Regions from separate parts of the Burkholderia sp. MR1-5-21 genome, predicted to be linked through region 1. Evidence: riboswitches for the same ligand, from Rfam matches in the RefSeq annotation. Region 1 holds a riboswitch; each other region holds the start of a gene.

Region 1 (4,155 bases):
CCACGCAAACCATGGCGCCGCGGCGCCGTTCAGGTCGCCGGTCAACCAGAAGATGATGCCACGCAGGCTGGCATCGGGCGCGAGCGACAGCAGCAGCGTGACAAGCGCGCCCCACCCGGCCGCGATCACGACGCCGGTGAGCAGCAACCGCGGCGACGCGTCGCGCAACTCGCCGCGCCACAGCTCGCGGCGCGCGAGGCCGAGCACGAGCCCCACCGACACGAGCGCGCCGGCGAACGCCGACGCGTCGACAAGCCACCACGCGGCGCCCGCGATCATCGCGACGAGCGCGAAGCCGGCCGCGCCGCCCGACACGCCGAGCACGTACGGTTCCGCGAGCGGATTGCGCAGCAGCACCTGCAGCAGCGCGCCCGCGAGCGCGAGCAACGCACCGCACGCGAAGCCCGCGAGCGCGCGCGGCAGGCGCAGCGTGCGGACGATGTCGGCGAACAGCGCTGCGTTGCCCGACGCATCGCCGCCGCCGTGCGGAACGAGCGAGGCGAGCGCCTGCAGCGGCGACATCGGCACGCTGCCGATCGTCAGCGACGCGATGAACAGCACGGCGACCGCGGCCGCGAGCGCCGCCCAGATCGCCGCCGCGCGCGTGGCGCTCATGCGGCGCACCGTCGCGCGCAGGCCGGCGCGCCCGCCCGGCGCCTACTGCTGCTGCCAGCCGAGCGTGACATAGGCGCCGCGCCGCGGCGTGTTGTATGCGTAGGCAAGCTCGTAGTCCTTGTCGAAGAGGTTGTCGATGCGCGCGCTGACGTACCACGCTTTCGTGATGTTGTAGCGCGCGAACAGATTGACGAGCCCATATCCGCCGAGCCGCCCGCCGCCCGAGTCGTTGCGCGCGCCACTGACGAGCCACTCGCCGCCGACGCGCACGGGGCCGAACGCGCGGCTCACCGCCGCCGACGCGAACCGCCGCGCGCGCCGGTCCAGGTCCTGATTCTGCGTTTCGTCGATCGGGTTCTGCAAGGTGGCGGCAACCCGCACGTCGGTCGCGCCGACGTGCCCTTGCCACGAGCCTTCGAGCCCCTGCACCTTCGCGCGGCCGACATTCTGCGCGACATAGAAGAAGCTGTTCGCCTCGGGCCGGTAGTCGATCAGGTTCGAATAGCGCGTCTGGAACGCGGTGAGGCGCACCACACCCACCGCGTTCGACGCATATTGCAGCGCGGCCTCGACCGAATGGCTGCGCTCGGGCTGGATCGACGGATTCCCGGCGATCGGGTAATAGAGGTCGTTGAAGCTCGGCGCGCGGAACGCATCCGAATAGCTGGCGGTGATTTTCCAGCGATCGGTGAGGTCGAGACCATAGCCCAGATAGTACGAGTTCGCGCCGCCGAAATCCGAATACTGGTCGCGCCGCAGGCTCGCCTGGAACTGCTGGCGGCCGATGCGTCCCGTGTAGCCGAGCCAGCCGGAATTCACGTGGCGTTGCGGCGCCGAATACACGTTCGACATGAACTGCTGGTCGAGCCGCTCATAGCCAGCCTGGATCATGTGGTCGGGCGCGATCCGGAAATCGTTCTGCCACGTGTACTGGCGGTTGTCGGAATTGAAGTGGTCAGTGTAGACGCCGTTCAGCTCCGTCTGGCTGCGGTCGTTGCCGGTCGCGACGCTGACATGCGTGGTCCACCAGTCGAACAGCTTGCCGTTCGCGAACACGCGTGCCTGCTGCACGCGCGAGTACAGGGTGTTCAGGTCGGTCGGCACGCCGAACGCGTTGTCGTAGCTGTTGTTGCCGTTCGACTGCAAGTACGTGATGCCCGCATCCCAGCGATCGTCGAAGCGATGCCGCAGCGATGCGGTGACGCTCTCGTTCAGGTAGCCGTTCGCATTCGGGTTCGCATTCGGCTGCTTCGCCGGATCGAGCGCGGAAAAGCCGTTGTCCTTGTTGCGCGCGATCGACACGCTGAAGGTCGTCTTGCCGTCGGCGTCGAGCCGGCCCGACACGCCCGCCTGCTGCGTCTGCGTGCCGTAGCTGCCGAGGCCGACCGCGAAATTGAAACGCGGCGGATGATTGCCGCCTTCCTTCGTGAACACCTGCACGACACCGCCGATCGCGCCAGAGCCGTACAGCGACGACACGTTGCCGTTCACGACCTCGACCCGCTCGATCTGGTCGAGCGGCAACTGGCTCAGCTGCGCGGCGCCGAGGCTCGCGGAATCGACGCGCACGCCGTCGATCAGCACGAGCGATTGCGTCGATTGCGCGCCACGCAAGAACAGCGTCGCGCTCGCGCCGGGGCCGCCGTTGCGCACGATCTGCGCGCCTGGTGCGAACGCGAGCAGCGTCGGCAGGTCGGCGCCCGGATGCGCAGCGATGTCCTGCGCGTCGAACACGGTCGTTTGCGGAATCGCATCGGCGAGGGCCTGCGGCGCGCGCCGCGCGGTGACGACGACCGGCGCGAGCAGCTGCGCGCCGGTATTCTGTCCGGTCTGCGCGCCGGCAGCGGGTGTGCCAGGTATGGCGGGTACGGCCGGTGCAGCGGCATCGGCAGCAACGGTCTGGGCCGTGGCGGCGAGCGGCAGCCCGCATAGCGCGCCGAGCGCGGTGCGGGCGATTGGGGTCAGCATCGAAGACATCCTGTGAACGGCTGCGCGCCCCGCTTCCCCGCAGGCCGCGCGTCATGAAGCCCGCGCACGGGCTCCCCGCCTCGGCCGGTATCCGGGCTGGCGGCACACCGGCTCGCCTTCCCGCGCTTTCATGCGCAGTGGCCTGCGCTCGCATGCGAACCGCACACGCCGAGCGCACCCGAGCCGGCCTGCATCGTTCGATGCGGCCGCTTACCGTTGCGGGGGCAGCGCAGGTTGGCCGCTCCTGGCGGAGCCGGCGCCCTGCTTCCCGTTTAACCGCGCGTCGTACGCGCGAGCACCGAGGCGGCGCCAGTTTAGGAGCGGGCCACGGGAGCGTCAAGAAAGCGGTCGGCACGCACGCGAAACCGGCCCCTGTCTCGCCAATTCGCGGCAAGAAGCAGGGGTGTTACGACTGGAAACGTTACAGATGTCGGAATGCGCGTTATTCCGCGCTAAAATGCTGGGTCTTTAGAGGACGCAGCAGATGCTCAACGAACTCGAAACCCTATCTCAAAATATTGGCCGACTGATTGCACTGAACCAGCGCTATCACTCGGAACGGCTCGCGCTCGAAGAGCAAGTCGCGCAATTGCGCGCGGAAGCAGACACGGTGCGCGCGGAGCTCGCGCAATTGCGCGAGGAGCGCAATGCGCTCGCGGCCGAACGCGACACGCTGTCGGCAAAGATCGACGACGCCCAGGTGAAACTGAACGCGATTCTCGAGAAGCTGCCGCGCTCGAAGAGCGTGGCGGAAGCCGACAACCAGCTCGACCTGCTCGATACACAGGCGCGCGCCGATAGCGACGACGCGGCCAGCCACGGAGAACACGCATGAGCACCAAGCAGATCGAAGTCTCGATTCTCGGCCAGGCCTATCGGCTCGCCTGTTCGGCCGAGACCGAAGCGGCGCTGCTCGAGGCTGTCGCGCGTGTCGACGCGGAAATGACGAAGATCCGCTCGAACAGCTCGGTGCGCGGCACCGATCGCATCGCAGTGATGGCGGCGCTGTCGCTCGCGTCCGAACTGCTGCGACTGCAAACGAGCGTGCGTCACGGTGAAGCATTTCCGGCGGAAGAAATCCGGCGTACAATGCGCCAGATGAACGAAAAGCTCGGTGCGGTGCTCGCACAGCACGAGACGCAGTAACCTCGAATCGATGTGTCGATTCCCCTTGATCTCCGGGGTCAACGGTGGTCAAATTGGACACAACGATTCACAGTTCAGTCAGCTTCCCTGCCTGGTTCGCCAAGGTCATATATTCCTTGAACCAATGCCATGTGCACGGTTGCGGAAATTTGTAGCACGGGCGCGCGCGTCACTCTGTCTGATGTACCCGAAGTGCTGCTAACTGCGACCAATTCTGAACCCTAGGTTCAGGATGCCGGCCTAGCGGCTAAGGCGGGGGCCTATCCAACGGCACCGGGTCTCACCCGGTGCCGTTTCCTTTTCCAGGGTCTGTTTGCATACGGAACGCACATGCGAATGCCCGAAATCGCTCGCAGGGCAAGAAGTGAGGAGCGCCGTTTGGCCAAGCCAAACAAGCGACGAGCGACGCCGCCATGCGGGCGATTT
Region 2 (4,155 bases), on a different contig from region 1:
ACGCGATGCTGCGCAACAGCGCTTCGGCGTTGTGCGCGCCGCCTTCGCGCAAATAGCGCCACCACAACCGGCACAGCTCGGGCGCGACGGTGCTCTTCGCGATCAGGTTCGGATCTTCCTGCAGGTCGCCCGAGAACATCGCGAGCCGTTGCCGGTGCCGCGACGCGAGCGACACGGCCTGCTCGATCCCGTACGGCCAGTACGCTTCGCCGCCGAGGTGGTCGATCACGACCGCCTTCGCGTGCTTCAGCACGTCGTCGACGTAGAAATCGACCGATGCCGGCTGGCGCAGGAACGTCACGTTCGCGAGCCGCACGCTGGGGAAACCTTCGGGCAGACGCGGCACGATGCTCGCGAGCAGCGACAGCGTCGTGTCCGCCGAGCTCAGGATCACGATTTCGGCGGGTTGCTGGTCGATCCGGACGACGCCCTGTGTATCGTCGACGAAGCCGCCCGGCGTGGTGCGCAGCAGATGCATCGTGCGTTACGCCTGTTGCGTCTCGGCCGCGAGCGCCGCGTCGAACGCGCGCTGCAGCGCGGCCGCGTCGAGGTCCTCGCCGATCAGCACGAAGCGGCTCGCGCGCGCTTCGCCGTCCTGCCAGCGGCGGTCGAAGTAGCTGTCGAAGCGGCGGCCGACGCCCTGGATCACGAGGCGCATCGGCGCGTCCGGCAGCGCGGCGAAGCCCTTCGCGCGATAGATCGTATGCGTCTCGACGACGCGCTGCAGCGCGGCGATCGTCGCGTCGCGCGAGCCCGCGTCGCCGCTGACGACCACCGAATCGAAATCGTCGTGATGATGGTCGTGATCTTCGTCGTCGGCCGAGCCGTGATGGTCGTGGCGCAGGTGAATGGTTTCCTCGGACGCCGACTCGAGCCCGAGCAGCATCGCGAGATCGAGCTCGCCGCGCGTCGCGCGGACGATCTTCACCTGCGGCGGGATCTCTTCCCGGATCGCCGCCTCGACCTGCTCGAGCTGCGCGCCGTCGACGAGGTCGGCCTTGTTGACGATCACGAGATCGGCGGACGACAGCTGGTCGGCGAACAGCTCGTGCAGCGGCGATTCGTGGTCGAGGTTCGGATCGGCGCGGCGCTGTGCGTCGACCGCCTGCGGGTTCTCGGCGAACTGGCCGCTCGCGGTGGCCGGCCCGTCGACGACGGTCACGACCGCGTCGACGGTGAAGCTGTTGCGGATCGTCGGCCAGTTGAACGCCTGCACGAGCGGCTTCGGCAGCGCGAGGCCGGACGTCTCGATCAGCACGTGGTCGATGTCCGCGCGGCGCTCGACGAGCGCCTCCATCACCGGGTAGAACTCTTCCTGCACGGTACAGCACAGGCAGCCGTTCGCGAGTTCGTAGAGCTGGCCGGACGCTTCGTCCTGCGCGTCGTCGCAGCCGATGCCGCACCCCTTCAGAATCTCGCCGTCGATGCCGAGTTCGCCGAACTCGTTGACGATCACCGCGATGCGGCGGCCCTGCGCGTGCTGCAGGATGTGGCGCATCAAGGTCGTCTTGCCGCTGCCGAGAAAGCCCGTGACGATGGTGACGGGCAGCTTGCGCATGGTCATGGAATGTCCTGTGTCGAAAAGGGAAATCAGGCGGAGATCGTCACGTCGATCTCGTCGTAGCGCTTCACGCGGTAGATCACGGCCGACACGAGCCAGCTCGCGACGAACAGCCCGATCACGAGGTAGCCGAGCATGCCGAAATGCGCGGCCGCCATCGATGCGAAGTCCCAGACGGGGCCTTGCAGCGACAGCTTGTCGGCGATGAGCGCGAGCACCTCGATGCCGCCGATCAGCGCGGCGACCAGCACGGAGACGAACGTGATCGTGATGTTGTAGTAGAGCTTGCGGATCGGCCGCACGTACGCCCAGCGGTACGCGCCCATCATCAGGATGCCGTCGGTCGTGTCGACGAGCGTCATGCCGGCAGTGAACAGCGCGGGCAGCACCATCACCGACCAGAACGACAGCCCGCCCTGCACCTGCGTCGCCGAGATGCCGAACAGCGCGATCTCGGTCGCGGTGTCGAAGCCGATCCCGAACAGGAAGCCGATCGGATACAGGTGCCAGCTGCGCGACACGAGCCGGAACAGCGGCCGGAAGATGCGCGCGAGCACGCCGCGCTTGTTCATCAGCAGGTCGAGATCCTCTTCGACGAGCGGTTCGCCGCGCTTCACCGCGCGAAACGTCCGGTACACGGAGATCAGGATCATCAGGTTCGCGGCCGCGAGCAGCAGCAGGAAAAACGCCGACACGCAGGTGCTGATCGTCCCGCCGATCGCCCGCATGCCGTCGAAGCGGGCGATCGACGCCGCCGTCAGCGCGACCACGACCGACATCACGATCACCACCGTCGAATGGCCGAGCGAAAAGAACAGGCCCGCGCCGAGCGGGCTGCGGCCCTCCTGCATCAGCTTGCGCGTGACGTTGTCGATCGCCGCGATATGGTCGGCGTCGACCGCGTGGCGCAGGCCGAACACGTATGCGAGCAGCGCGGTGCCGAGCAGCACCGGCTGGCCGTGGAAGGCGATGAACGCCCAGATCCACGCGCCGACGTTGAACGCGATCAGCAACGAATAGATGGCGATGATCTTGCCGCGCAGCCCGGACGGGCTGTCGTTGAACAGGCGGGAAAACGAGTCGAGCATGGTGCTCCCTTGCGAACGGTCGACATGGTGAATGCCAACACGGCCGGCACCGGATGCCCGGGCCCGCACATGCCCCGGATGCTCGACCGGCCTGCGCGAAACGCACAGCGGGTCGGGAAACGGGAAACGCTCGGATGCCGGACGCACTGCGGCTGCGGCCGTGGACAATGCGCCGCATCCCCGCGGCGCTGAACCCCTCGTCTCGGCCGGTATCCGGGCTGACGAACACGCCACTTCGCCTTCCCGGACGCACGAGGCGTCCAGTGGCAGTCGTCCGCATGCGGGTGGCATGCGGCGAAGCGGCGCTGCTTCGCGCGTGGCGTGAAGCGTTCGCTTACCGTTGCGGGGGCAGCACAGGTTGGCGCGGCTGCGATGCAGGCTCGCTCCCTGTTTCCCGTTTAACTGCGCGCGCCGGAGGGTGCGCGCGAGCACCGAAACGCGTGCGAGTGTAGGTGGAGCGGGCGGGAGCGTCAAGGCGGCGGGGACGGCTGCAGCGGCGATCCGACGTTCCGGTCCCCGGAGAACCGGCGTGCGCAATTGACAGTCGTTCAAACTGCCGCCCGGGAAGCCGGGTCGACTGCGTGCGGCACCGGACGGTATCCGGCCGCCGTGCAGCCGCCCGCCGAATACTCAGACAATTGACGCCACTGAGCGGCTTGGATAGGGTCGATCCGGTGTTCGCGCCGCTGCCGAAGGCCGATACGGGGGAAACCGGCCGGCAGGCCCGGTCGTCATTTTCATCCTCTTCGTTTTTCTCATTCAGGCTCATCCAGGCTTTCGCAGCCGGCGTCACCAACCTTCCAACCACGGGGACCGACATGACTCTCTCGCGTATTGCCCACTACGGCATCGCGGCGCTGCTGCTCAAGATTTCGCCTGCTTTCGCCGCCGACTACCAGGTCGAGCGACTCGACAACACGATCAGGGTCGACGCATCCGGCAAGCGCACCGCACAGGTCGATCTGTCGATCAAGCTGCTGACGGACGCGGCGATCGCCCGCTTCGGCCAGTACGTGCTGCCGTACAACGCGCAGCTTCAGACGCTCGCCGTCAACACCGCACAGACGGTGCACGCCGACGGCTCGACGGTGCCGGTCGATGTCCAGCACGGCATCTTCGACCGGCCGGCGCCCGTCACGGTCGCGGCGCCGCAATTCAGCGCCGAGCACCTGCGCATCGTCGCGTTTCCCGCGCTCGCGAAAGGCGACTCGATCCGGCTTTCGTACACGCTGACCGACACGGATACGCTGTTCCCCGGCAAATTCAGCGTGCAGCTCGCGTTTCCACCGATCGAGGACTACCGCGCCGCGAACGTCACGCTCGACACGCCGGCCGGCATGGCTGTCGCGATCGACGCGCGCGGGATGCGCGCGACTTCCGATGCGACGCGCGACGGGCGCCGGATTCGCGCGTACCACTACGAAACGCCCGCGCCGGGCCCGATCGAAGAACAGGCGAACACGGTCGCGTGGACGGACGTCGGTCCCGTCTTCATCGCGAGCAATT
Region 3 (4,155 bases), on a different contig from region 1:
AACAGCCGTTCGCAGCTCGCCTACACGCTCGATCTCGACCGCGACGGCAACGCGACGATGACGGGCGACATCGCGCTCGACGGCCAGGCCGTCCAGCACGCGCGGCAGATGTTCCGGTACGTGCAGCCGAAACGGCTTGCCGACGAGATGCTGCGCCGCTCCGGTCTTTCCGGCGAGTTGCAGATGACCCCGCATCATCTCGACGCACTCGACCAGCCATTCTCGATCGCGCTGCGCGGCACGCTGAACCAGTTGTCGCTGATGCCGGGCCCTGCGGCGTTCGCGGTGCCGTCGCTGCCGAATTTCGGGCGGATCCGCGAGTTCGCCGACTTCGTCCTTCAGCAGAAGGACAAGCGTTTCGAAGGCGTATGCGCCGGAACGCGGCTCGAGGAGCGCTACCGGATCACGCTGCCGGCCGACGTCGAGATACTCGCGATTCCGCCCGATGTCGACGTCCGCGCCGGCGAAATCACGTACCGCTCGACCTATCGCCGGGACGGCCGGACCGTCGACGTGTCGCGCGTGCTCGATCGCGACCTCGGCGGCAACGTATGCAGCGGCGCGAAGCTCGCCGAGTGGGCGGACGCCGCACGCAGCATCTCGAAGGACCTGAAGCGGCAGATCCTGTATCGCTGACCGGTACCGCGGCGGCCCGCGCATCGCACGCCGTCGCGGGCTGGCGAGCGCCGGCCCCGCCTGCGTTTGCGCCGGCGCGCTGTGCTATCGTATGCGCCGCGTTCGGTGCTCGCATGCGCATTCCGCACATGCAGTCAAACGGGAAACAGGAGGCGGACGTCCGCCCGGCCTGTGCTGTCCCCGCAACGGTACGCCGCCCGCGCGATGCGCTTTCGAGCGCACGCGCCCAGGTCGCCCACGATGCCACTGCCCGCCTGCCTCGGGTGGGAAGGCCGCGGCCTGGCAAGCGGTCAGCCCGGATACCGGCCGACGCAAGGGGTGAGCGAGTCGCTTGCCGAACGCCCGATCCGCGGGGGACGGATCGTGTGCGCGTATCGTGCGCTTATGCCCGCTTCGAGCGGGCTGCTTTCATTCTGCTATGCATCGCCATTCCGCAGGCCGGTTTCGCGCCGTCCGTTCGCCGCTTTCCCCCGCTTCGACACGGTTCGCGCCGTGCTGCCTCCGATGAGCCGCGCGTGGCTGATCGGCGCCGGCCCCGGCGACGCCGACCTGCTGACGCTCAAGGCCGTGCGCGCGATCGGCGCGGCCGACGTGCTGCTCGTCGACGATCTCGTGAATCCCGACGTCCTGCAGCATGCGCGCGCCGATGCGCTGATCGAGCACGTCGGCAAGCGCGGCGGCCACGCATCGACGCCGCAGGAAACGATCGTCGCCGCGATGCTCGCGCACTTGCGCGCGGGCCGCAGCGTCGCGCGCCTGAAAGGCGGCGACCCGTTCGTGTTCGGCCGTGGCGGCGAGGAGCTGATCGCGCTCGGCGCAGCGGGGTTTCCGGTCGAGGTCGTGAACGGCATCACGGCCGGCATCGCCGCGCCGGCCGCGCTCGGCATTCCGGTCACGCATCGCGGCGACGCGCAGGGCGTGATTTTCGTGACCGGGCACGGCGCGGGCGACGACGAGCCCGACTGGTCAGCGCTCGCCGCCACCCGGATGACGCTCGTGATCTATATGGGCATCCGCCGCCTCGGCGCGATCGTCGCCGCGCTGCAGGCCGGCGGCCTGCCGGACGACACGCCGTGCGCGGCGATCGAATCGGCGACGCGGCCTGCGCAGCGTCACGCACTGGCGACGCTCGCGACCGTCGTCTCGACAGTCGGCACAGCCGGCATCGGCTCGCCCGCGATCGTCGTGATCGGCCGCGTCGCGGCGCTGGCGGGCGGCACAGCGCCGGAGCCTGCGTGATGCAGGTCGCGCTCGGTCTCGGCTTTCGCGCGGGCGTCAGCGCCGCGCAGCTCGACGCCGCGGTCCGCGCGGCGCTCGCGCGGCATCCGGACGCGCAGCCGGCCGTCGTCGCGACGCTCGCCGAAAAATCCAGCGCACGCGCGCTGCGCACGCTGTGCGCACGGCGCGGCTGGCCGCTCGTCGCGTTCGGCGCGGCGCAGCTCGCCGCGCATCCCGAACTCGCGGCGAGCGAGCCGTCGGCGGCCGCGCTCGCCCGCTTCGGCGTGGCGGGCATCGCGGAGCCGTGCGCGCGGCTCGCCGCGCCGCGCGGCCGGCTACTCGGCCCGAAACTCGCACGGGACGGCGTGACGGTCGCGCTCGCCGGCCCGCTGTGATCCCGCTTTGAACCCTTTGTTACGACAGGACGAACTCCGATGAAAACCGATCCCGAAGCGCATCAGCGGATGACCGAACGCCGCCGCGCCGGCCACGAGAAGAAGCAGGCCGCCGCCGTCAACGAAAAGGGCCTGCTGATCGTCAACACCGGCAACGGCAAGGGCAAGAGCACGGCCGCGTTCGGCATGGCCGTGCGCGTGCTCGGCCACGGGATGCGGCTCGGCGTCGTGCAGTTCATCAAGGGCGCGCTGCATACGTCCGAACGCGATTTCCTCGGCGCGGTCGCGCAGTGCGACTTCGTGACGATGGGTGACGGCTATACGTGGAACACGCAGAACCGCGACGCCGACATCGCGACCGCGCGCAAGGGCTGGGACGAAGCGCGCCGGATGATCGAAAGCGGCGACTACCAGATGGTGATCCTCGACGAGCTGAACACCGTGCTCAAGTACGAATACCTGCCGCTCGACGAAGTGCTCGCGACGCTCGCGGCCCGCCCCGCTTCGCTGCATGTCGTCGTGACCGGCCGGCACGCGCCCGATGCGCTCGTCGAAGCCGCCGACCTCGTCACCGAGATGCGGCTCGTCAAGCATCCGTACAAGGAACAGGGCGTGAAGGCGCAGCGCGGCGTGGAGTTCTGAGCGATGCGCGCCTGCCCTGCGCTCTTCGTCAGCGCGCCCGCGTCCGGCCAGGGCAAGACGTCGGTGACGGCCGGTCTCGCGCGGCTGCATCGCCGGCTCGGCCGCCGCGTGCGCGTGTTCAAGACCGGGCCGGATTTTCTCGATCCGATGCTGCTCGAACGCGCGAGCGGCGCGCCCGTGCATGCGCTCGACCTCGGCATGGTCGGTGAAGCCGGCTGCCGCACGCTGCTCGCCGATGCGGCGCGCGACGCCGACCTGATCCTGATCGAAGGCGTGATGGGGCTGTTCGACGGCACGCCGAGCAGCGCGGATCTCGCAGCGGCATTCGGCGTGCCGGTCGTCACGGTGATTTCCGCGAAATCGATGGCGCAGACCTTCGCGGCGATCGCATTCGGCCTTGCGCATTTTCGTGAAGGCTTGCCGTTCCACGGCGTGCTCGCGAACCGCGTCGGTTCCGCGCGTCATGCCGAATTGCTGCAGCAAGCGCTGCCCGGCGACCTGCGCTGGCTCGGCCACGTGCCGGCCGACGCGGGCATCGCGTTGCCCGAGCGTCATCTCGGGCTGCATCAACCGCACGACATCGACGACCTCGACGCGCGGCTCGACCGCGCGGCCGACGCACTCGCGCAGACCGCACTGGCCGAACTGCCGCCCGCCGTCGCGTTCGCGGCGCCGGACGACATCGCGCCGCTGCCGCACGTGCTGGCGGGCAAGCGCATCGCGATCGCACGCGATGTCGCGTTCTCGTTCATCTATCCGGCGAATCTCGCACTGCTCGAAGCGCTCGGCGCGCAGTTGCGGTTCTTCTCGCCGCTTGCCGACGAGCCCGTCCCCGGCGATTGCGACGCACTGTTCCTGCCGGGTGGCTATCCGGAACTGCATGCGGCGACGCTCGCGGCGAACGTGACGAGCGCGCGGACGATCTGCGCGCATGCATCGGCCGGCAAGCCGATCGTCGCCGAATGCGGCGGGATGGTGTATCTGTGCGAATCGTTGACCGACGTGGACGGTGCAGCGACGCCGATGCTCGGCCTGCTGCCCGGCCACGCAACGATGCAGCGCCGCTTCGCGGCATTGGGGATGCAGCAGCTCGACACGCGCGCCGGGCCGATGCGCGGGCATACGTTCCACTATTCGCGGCTCGACACGCCGCTTGCGCCGGTCGCGGCGGCTGTCCGCCCGGACGGCAATTCAGGCAGCGGCGAGGCGGTTTATCGGACGGGATCGATCGTCGCGACCTACATGCACATGTACTGGCCGTCGA
Region 4 (4,155 bases), on a different contig from region 1:
CATACGGCGAGCGCCATTTCACCTTGCAGCGTGACGGCATTCGCGACGAGCCGGCCACCGGGTTTCAGCGCCGACCAGCATGCATCGAGCACGCCCGGCACGGTCACGCCGCCGCCGATGAAGATCGCGTCGGGCGCGGCGAGCCCCGCGAGCGCATCGGGCGCGCGCCCGGCGACGAGCTGCAGCCCCGGCACGCCGAGCGCGTCGCGATTGTGTTCGATGAAGCGCTGCCGCTCCGCATGCGACTCGATCGCGATCGCCTGGCACGACGGATGCGCGCGCATCCATTCGATGCCGATCGACCCGCATCCGGCACCGACGTCCCAAAGCCGTTCGTCGGGCGCGGGCGCGAGGCGCGCGAGCGTCAGCGTGCGCATGTCGCGCTTCGTGAGCTGGCCGTCGTGGCGGTATGCGTCGTCCGGCAAACCGGGCGTCAGCGCGCGCCGCGGCGCATCGGGCGCCATGCGGCAGTCGAGCGCAACGAGGTTCAGCGCCGCGGTTTCGTCGACGGACCAGTCGTGCGCGAGCCCGTCGATGCGGCGCTCGAGCGGGCCGCCCAGATGTTCGAACACGCTGATCCGGCTCGGCCCGAAGCCGCGTGCGGCCAGTTCCGCTGCGACCGCGGCGGGCGTGCGGCCGTCCGCGCTCAGCACGAACAGGCGCCGCCCGGGCAGCAGATGCCGCGCGAGCGTCGCGAGCGGCCGGCCGACCAGCGACACGGCGCCGACGTCCTGCAGCGCCCAGCCGAGGCGCGCCGCGGCCAGCGACAGCGACGACGGCGCGGGCAGCACGCGCCATTCGCCAGGCGAAAGCTGGCGCGCGAGCGTCGCGCCGACGCCGAACAGCATCGGGTCGCCGCTCGCGAGCACGCAGACCGGGGAATGGCGCCGCGCGAGCACGCCCGCGAGATCGAACGGCGACGGCCACGGTTCGCGCACAGCGCGCAGCCGCGCGGGCAGCATGTCGAGGTGCCGCGGCGCGCCGACGACGAGCGTCGCGTCGAGCAATGCGCGGCGCGCGCTGCGCCCGAGCCCCGCGAAACCGTCGTCGCCGATGCCCACCACCGTCAGCCACGCCGTCATGCACCCTTCCCCATCGTTCGATTCCATCGTGTCGCCGCAGGCGGCCGTGAAGCCGCCGGCGCGTCCGTCCGCGTTGCGAAAGACGGCATGGTACCGTGTTCCACCGCGCGTTTCACCTGCGGGCCGGCACGGACCGGACGCCCGGAACTGCACCGTTCGCAGGCGGGTCGGCGGGCGTCGCGAACCCCCTGCAAAATCGGGTATCCTACGGCGTTCGTTCGCCGGTGCCCCTTCGGGGCCGAAGAGGGAACACAGGGCGCGTGCCGCGCCGCTGTGGCTGCCCCCGCAACTGTAGACAGCGAGTCCGCCTCCACCCGACGCCACTGGTTTCACCGGGAAGGCCTGGAGCGGGCGTCGACCTGCCAGCCAGGAGACCTGCCGGCCTGAAAGTGCGTGCGTGCCAGCCGGCATCGGGCGGGGTGTACCGATGCGTTGGCCGCGGCCCGACACTATCCCGGTGCCCCGTTGAGTTCCGCCCCCGATTCATCCCCCGCTTTGCCTGCCGTGCGGCCGTCCGCGTGCCCGGGGCTCGTGCGCGTCGTCGCCGCGGCCGACGGCGGGCTGTGCCGGATCAAGCTGCCGGGCGGCCGGCTCGACACGGCGCAGGCGCGCGCGATCGCGGCCGTCGCGCGTGCGCACGGCTCCGGCGTGATCGAAGCGACCAACCGCGCGAATCTTCAGTTGCGCGGCATCCGCGACGGTGAGAGCGACGCACTCACCCGCGCGCTGCTCGACGCGGGGCTCGGCCCGCTCGTCGACGCCGGCGGCGATGCCGCCGCGCTCGCGGCGAGCGACGACGTCCGCAACCTGATGCTGAACCCCCTTGGCGGGCGCGATCCCGCCGCGCTGATCGACAGCCGCGCGCTGGCCGCGCCGCTGCTCGACATGCTCGCGCGCGAGCCGCGCCGGTTCGAACTGTCGCCGAAATTCGCGATCCAGCTCGACGGCGGCGAGGCGGTCGCGGCGCTCGATCATCCGCACGACATCTGGCTGGCCGCGTGGCGCCGCGGTGACGGCGCGGCGCGCATCGCGGCCGGGCTCGCCGGCTGCCCGCCCGTGGCGCGCGGCGATGCGCCCGCCGTCGTCGACGTTTCGCCTGAAGAAACCGTCGCGCTCGTTCGCGCGCTGCTGCTCGCGTTTCTCGACCTCGCGCCGGCCGACGTGACGCGGATGCGCGCGCTGCTCCCGACGTGCGGCGCCCGGGCACTGCTCGAGCGCGCGCAGACCTACCTTCCGTTTCCGCTTGCCGCCGATCCCGCGCTTTCCGACTGGCGGCGTGCGCCGTCCGATTTCGCGTTGCGCTTCGGCGTCCATGCGTCGAACGATGCGGGCCGCTGCAGCGTCGGCGCGCAGTTCGCGCTCGGCCGTCTCGACGCTGCGCGGCTCGACGCGCTCGCGGCGCTGGCCGATACGCACGGCGACCGCACGCTGTCGATGACGCCGTGGCAAGGCGTGTTCGTCCACGGCGTCGCGACCGCCGATGCACGCGCGGTGCGCGAAGCGCTTGCCGCGCTCGGCCTCGTCGTGTCGCCGGCCGATCCGCTCGCGCGGCTCGCCGCGTGCGCGGGCAGCGCGGGCTGCGCAAAAGCGCGCGCCGACACGAAGCGCGATGCGCTCGCGCTGGCCGAACGCGTCGGGCATGCGCTCGACGCGCACCTGACCGGCTGCGAGCGCCACTGCGCGCTGCCGCGCGCCGCGGAGCACACGCTCGTCGCGGTCGCGCCGGCGCGCTACGACCTGTACCGGCGCGACGACGCAGCGGGCCTCGGCACCCTGCTCGCGCGCCATTTGACGATCGACCAAGCCGCGGCCCGACTGGGCGATGCGCGGCAAAGCCAGGACTTCAACGATGCTTGACTACATTCGCGACGGGCAGGAAATCTACCGCCAGTCGTTCGCGACGATCCGCGCCGAGGCCGACCTGTCGCACATCCCGCCCGACCTCGAGAAACTCGCGGTGCGCGTGATCCACGCGTGCGGGATGGTCGACGTCGTCGACGATCTGCGCTTCTCCACCGGCGCGGGCGCGGCGGGCCGCGCGGCGCTGGCCGCCGGCGCGCCGATCCTCTGCGACGCGAAGATGGTCGCCGAAGGGATCACGCGCGCGCGGCTGCCGGCCGGCAACCGCGTGCTGTGCACGCTCGGCGAACCCGAGGTGCCCGACCTTGCGCGGCAGCTCGGCAACACGCGCTCGGCCGCCGCACTCGAACTGTGGCGCGCGCACCTCGCGGGCAGCGTCGTCGTGATCGGCAACGCGCCGACCGCGCTGTTCCATCTGCTCGACATGCTCGACGCCGGCGCGCCCCGCCCCGCGCTGATCCTCGGTTTCCCGGTCGGCTTCATCGGCGCGGCCGAATCGAAGGCGCTGCTCGCGGCCGACAGCCGCGGCGTGCCGTACGTCGCGCTGCTCGGCCGGCGCGGCGGCAGCGCGATGGCGGCCGCCGCCGTCAACGCACTCGCGACGGAGGTCGAATGACGGCCGCGCGTGGACGCCTGTTCGGCCTCGGCGTCGGCCCGGGCGACCCCGAACTGATGACGCTGAAGGCGCTGCGCCTGCTGCAGGCTGCGCCCGTGGTCGCGTATTTCGTCGCGAAGGGCAAGAAAGGCAATGCATACGGGATCGTCGAGGCGCATCTGCTCGACTCGCAGGTGCAGTTGCCGCTCGTCTACCCGGTGACGACCGAAGTGCTGCCGCCGCCGCTCTGCTACGAGACCGTGATCGCCGATTTCTACGACACCGCCGCCGACGTCGTCGCCGCGCATCTCGATGCGGGCCGCGACGTCGCGGTGATCTGCGAAGGCGATCCGTTCTTCTACGGCTCGTACATGTATCTGCACGACCGCCTCGCGCCACGCTACGACACCGAAGTCGTGCCGGGCGTGTGCTCGATGCTCGGCGGCACGGCCGTGCTCGGCCAGCCGCTCGTGTACCGCAACCAGAGCCTGTCGGTGCTGTCCGGCGTGCTGCCTGAAGATGAGCTGCGCACGCGGCTCGCGCAGGCCGACGCGGCCGTCGTGATGAAGCTCGGCCGCAATTTCGACAAGGTGCGGCGCGTGCTCGACGCGCTCGGCC

The links. Region 1 has a riboswitch for cobalamin ahead of ACV229_RS13110 (TonB-dependent receptor domain-containing protein). Riboswitches for the same ligand answer to the same signal wherever they lie in the genome.
Region 2: linked by a shared signal. The riboswitch ahead of ACV229_RS03345 (HoxN/HupN/NixA family nickel/cobalt transporter) and the one ahead of ACV229_RS13110 (TonB-dependent receptor domain-containing protein) in region 1 are both predicted to bind cobalamin.
Region 3: linked by a shared signal. The riboswitch ahead of cobA (uroporphyrinogen-III C-methyltransferase) and the one ahead of ACV229_RS13110 (TonB-dependent receptor domain-containing protein) in region 1 are both predicted to bind cobalamin.
Region 4: linked by a shared signal. The riboswitch ahead of cobG (precorrin-3B synthase) and the one ahead of ACV229_RS13110 (TonB-dependent receptor domain-containing protein) in region 1 are both predicted to bind cobalamin.

What each region holds. Positions count from the first base shown of each region.
Region 1 covers NZ_JBSAXD010000008.1:31,731-35,885, reverse strand. The annotation lists gene ACV229_RS13115 (FecCD family ABC transporter permease) at 1-615, opposite strand, end outside; gene ACV229_RS13110 (TonB-dependent receptor domain-containing protein) at 658-2,583, opposite strand; cobalamin riboswitch at 2,649-2,901, opposite strand; gene ACV229_RS13105 (ATPase) at 3,068-3,418, shown strand; gene ACV229_RS13100 (cell division protein ZapA) at 3,415-3,729, shown strand; RNA gene ssrS (6S RNA) at 3,811-3,992, shown strand.
Region 2 covers NZ_JBSAXD010000002.1:166,338-170,492, forward strand. The annotation lists gene cobN (cobaltochelatase subunit CobN) at 1-478, opposite strand, end outside; gene cobW (cobalamin biosynthesis protein CobW) at 485-1,564, opposite strand; gene ACV229_RS03345 (HoxN/HupN/NixA family nickel/cobalt transporter) at 1,591-2,649, opposite strand; cobalamin riboswitch at 2,837-3,100, opposite strand; gene ACV229_RS03350 (DUF3857 domain-containing transglutaminase family protein) at 3,468-4,155, shown strand, end outside.
Region 3 covers NZ_JBSAXD010000002.1:171,014-175,168, forward strand. The annotation lists gene ACV229_RS03350 (DUF3857 domain-containing transglutaminase family protein) at 1-636, shown strand, start outside; cobalamin riboswitch at 722-961, shown strand; gene cobA (uroporphyrinogen-III C-methyltransferase) at 1,141-1,875, shown strand; gene ACV229_RS03360 (cobalamin biosynthesis protein) at 1,875-2,249, shown strand; gene cobO (cob(I)yrinic acid a,c-diamide adenosyltransferase) at 2,289-2,891, shown strand; gene ACV229_RS03370 (cobyrinate a,c-diamide synthase) at 2,895-4,155, shown strand, end outside.
Region 4 covers NZ_JBSAXD010000002.1:121,078-125,232, forward strand. The annotation lists gene cbiE (precorrin-6y C5,15-methyltransferase (decarboxylating) subunit CbiE) at 1-1,082, opposite strand, end outside; cobalamin riboswitch at 1,288-1,479, shown strand; gene cobG (precorrin-3B synthase) at 1,548-2,939, shown strand; gene ACV229_RS03150 (precorrin-8X methylmutase) at 2,932-3,558, shown strand; gene ACV229_RS03155 (precorrin-2 C(20)-methyltransferase) at 3,555-4,155, shown strand, end outside.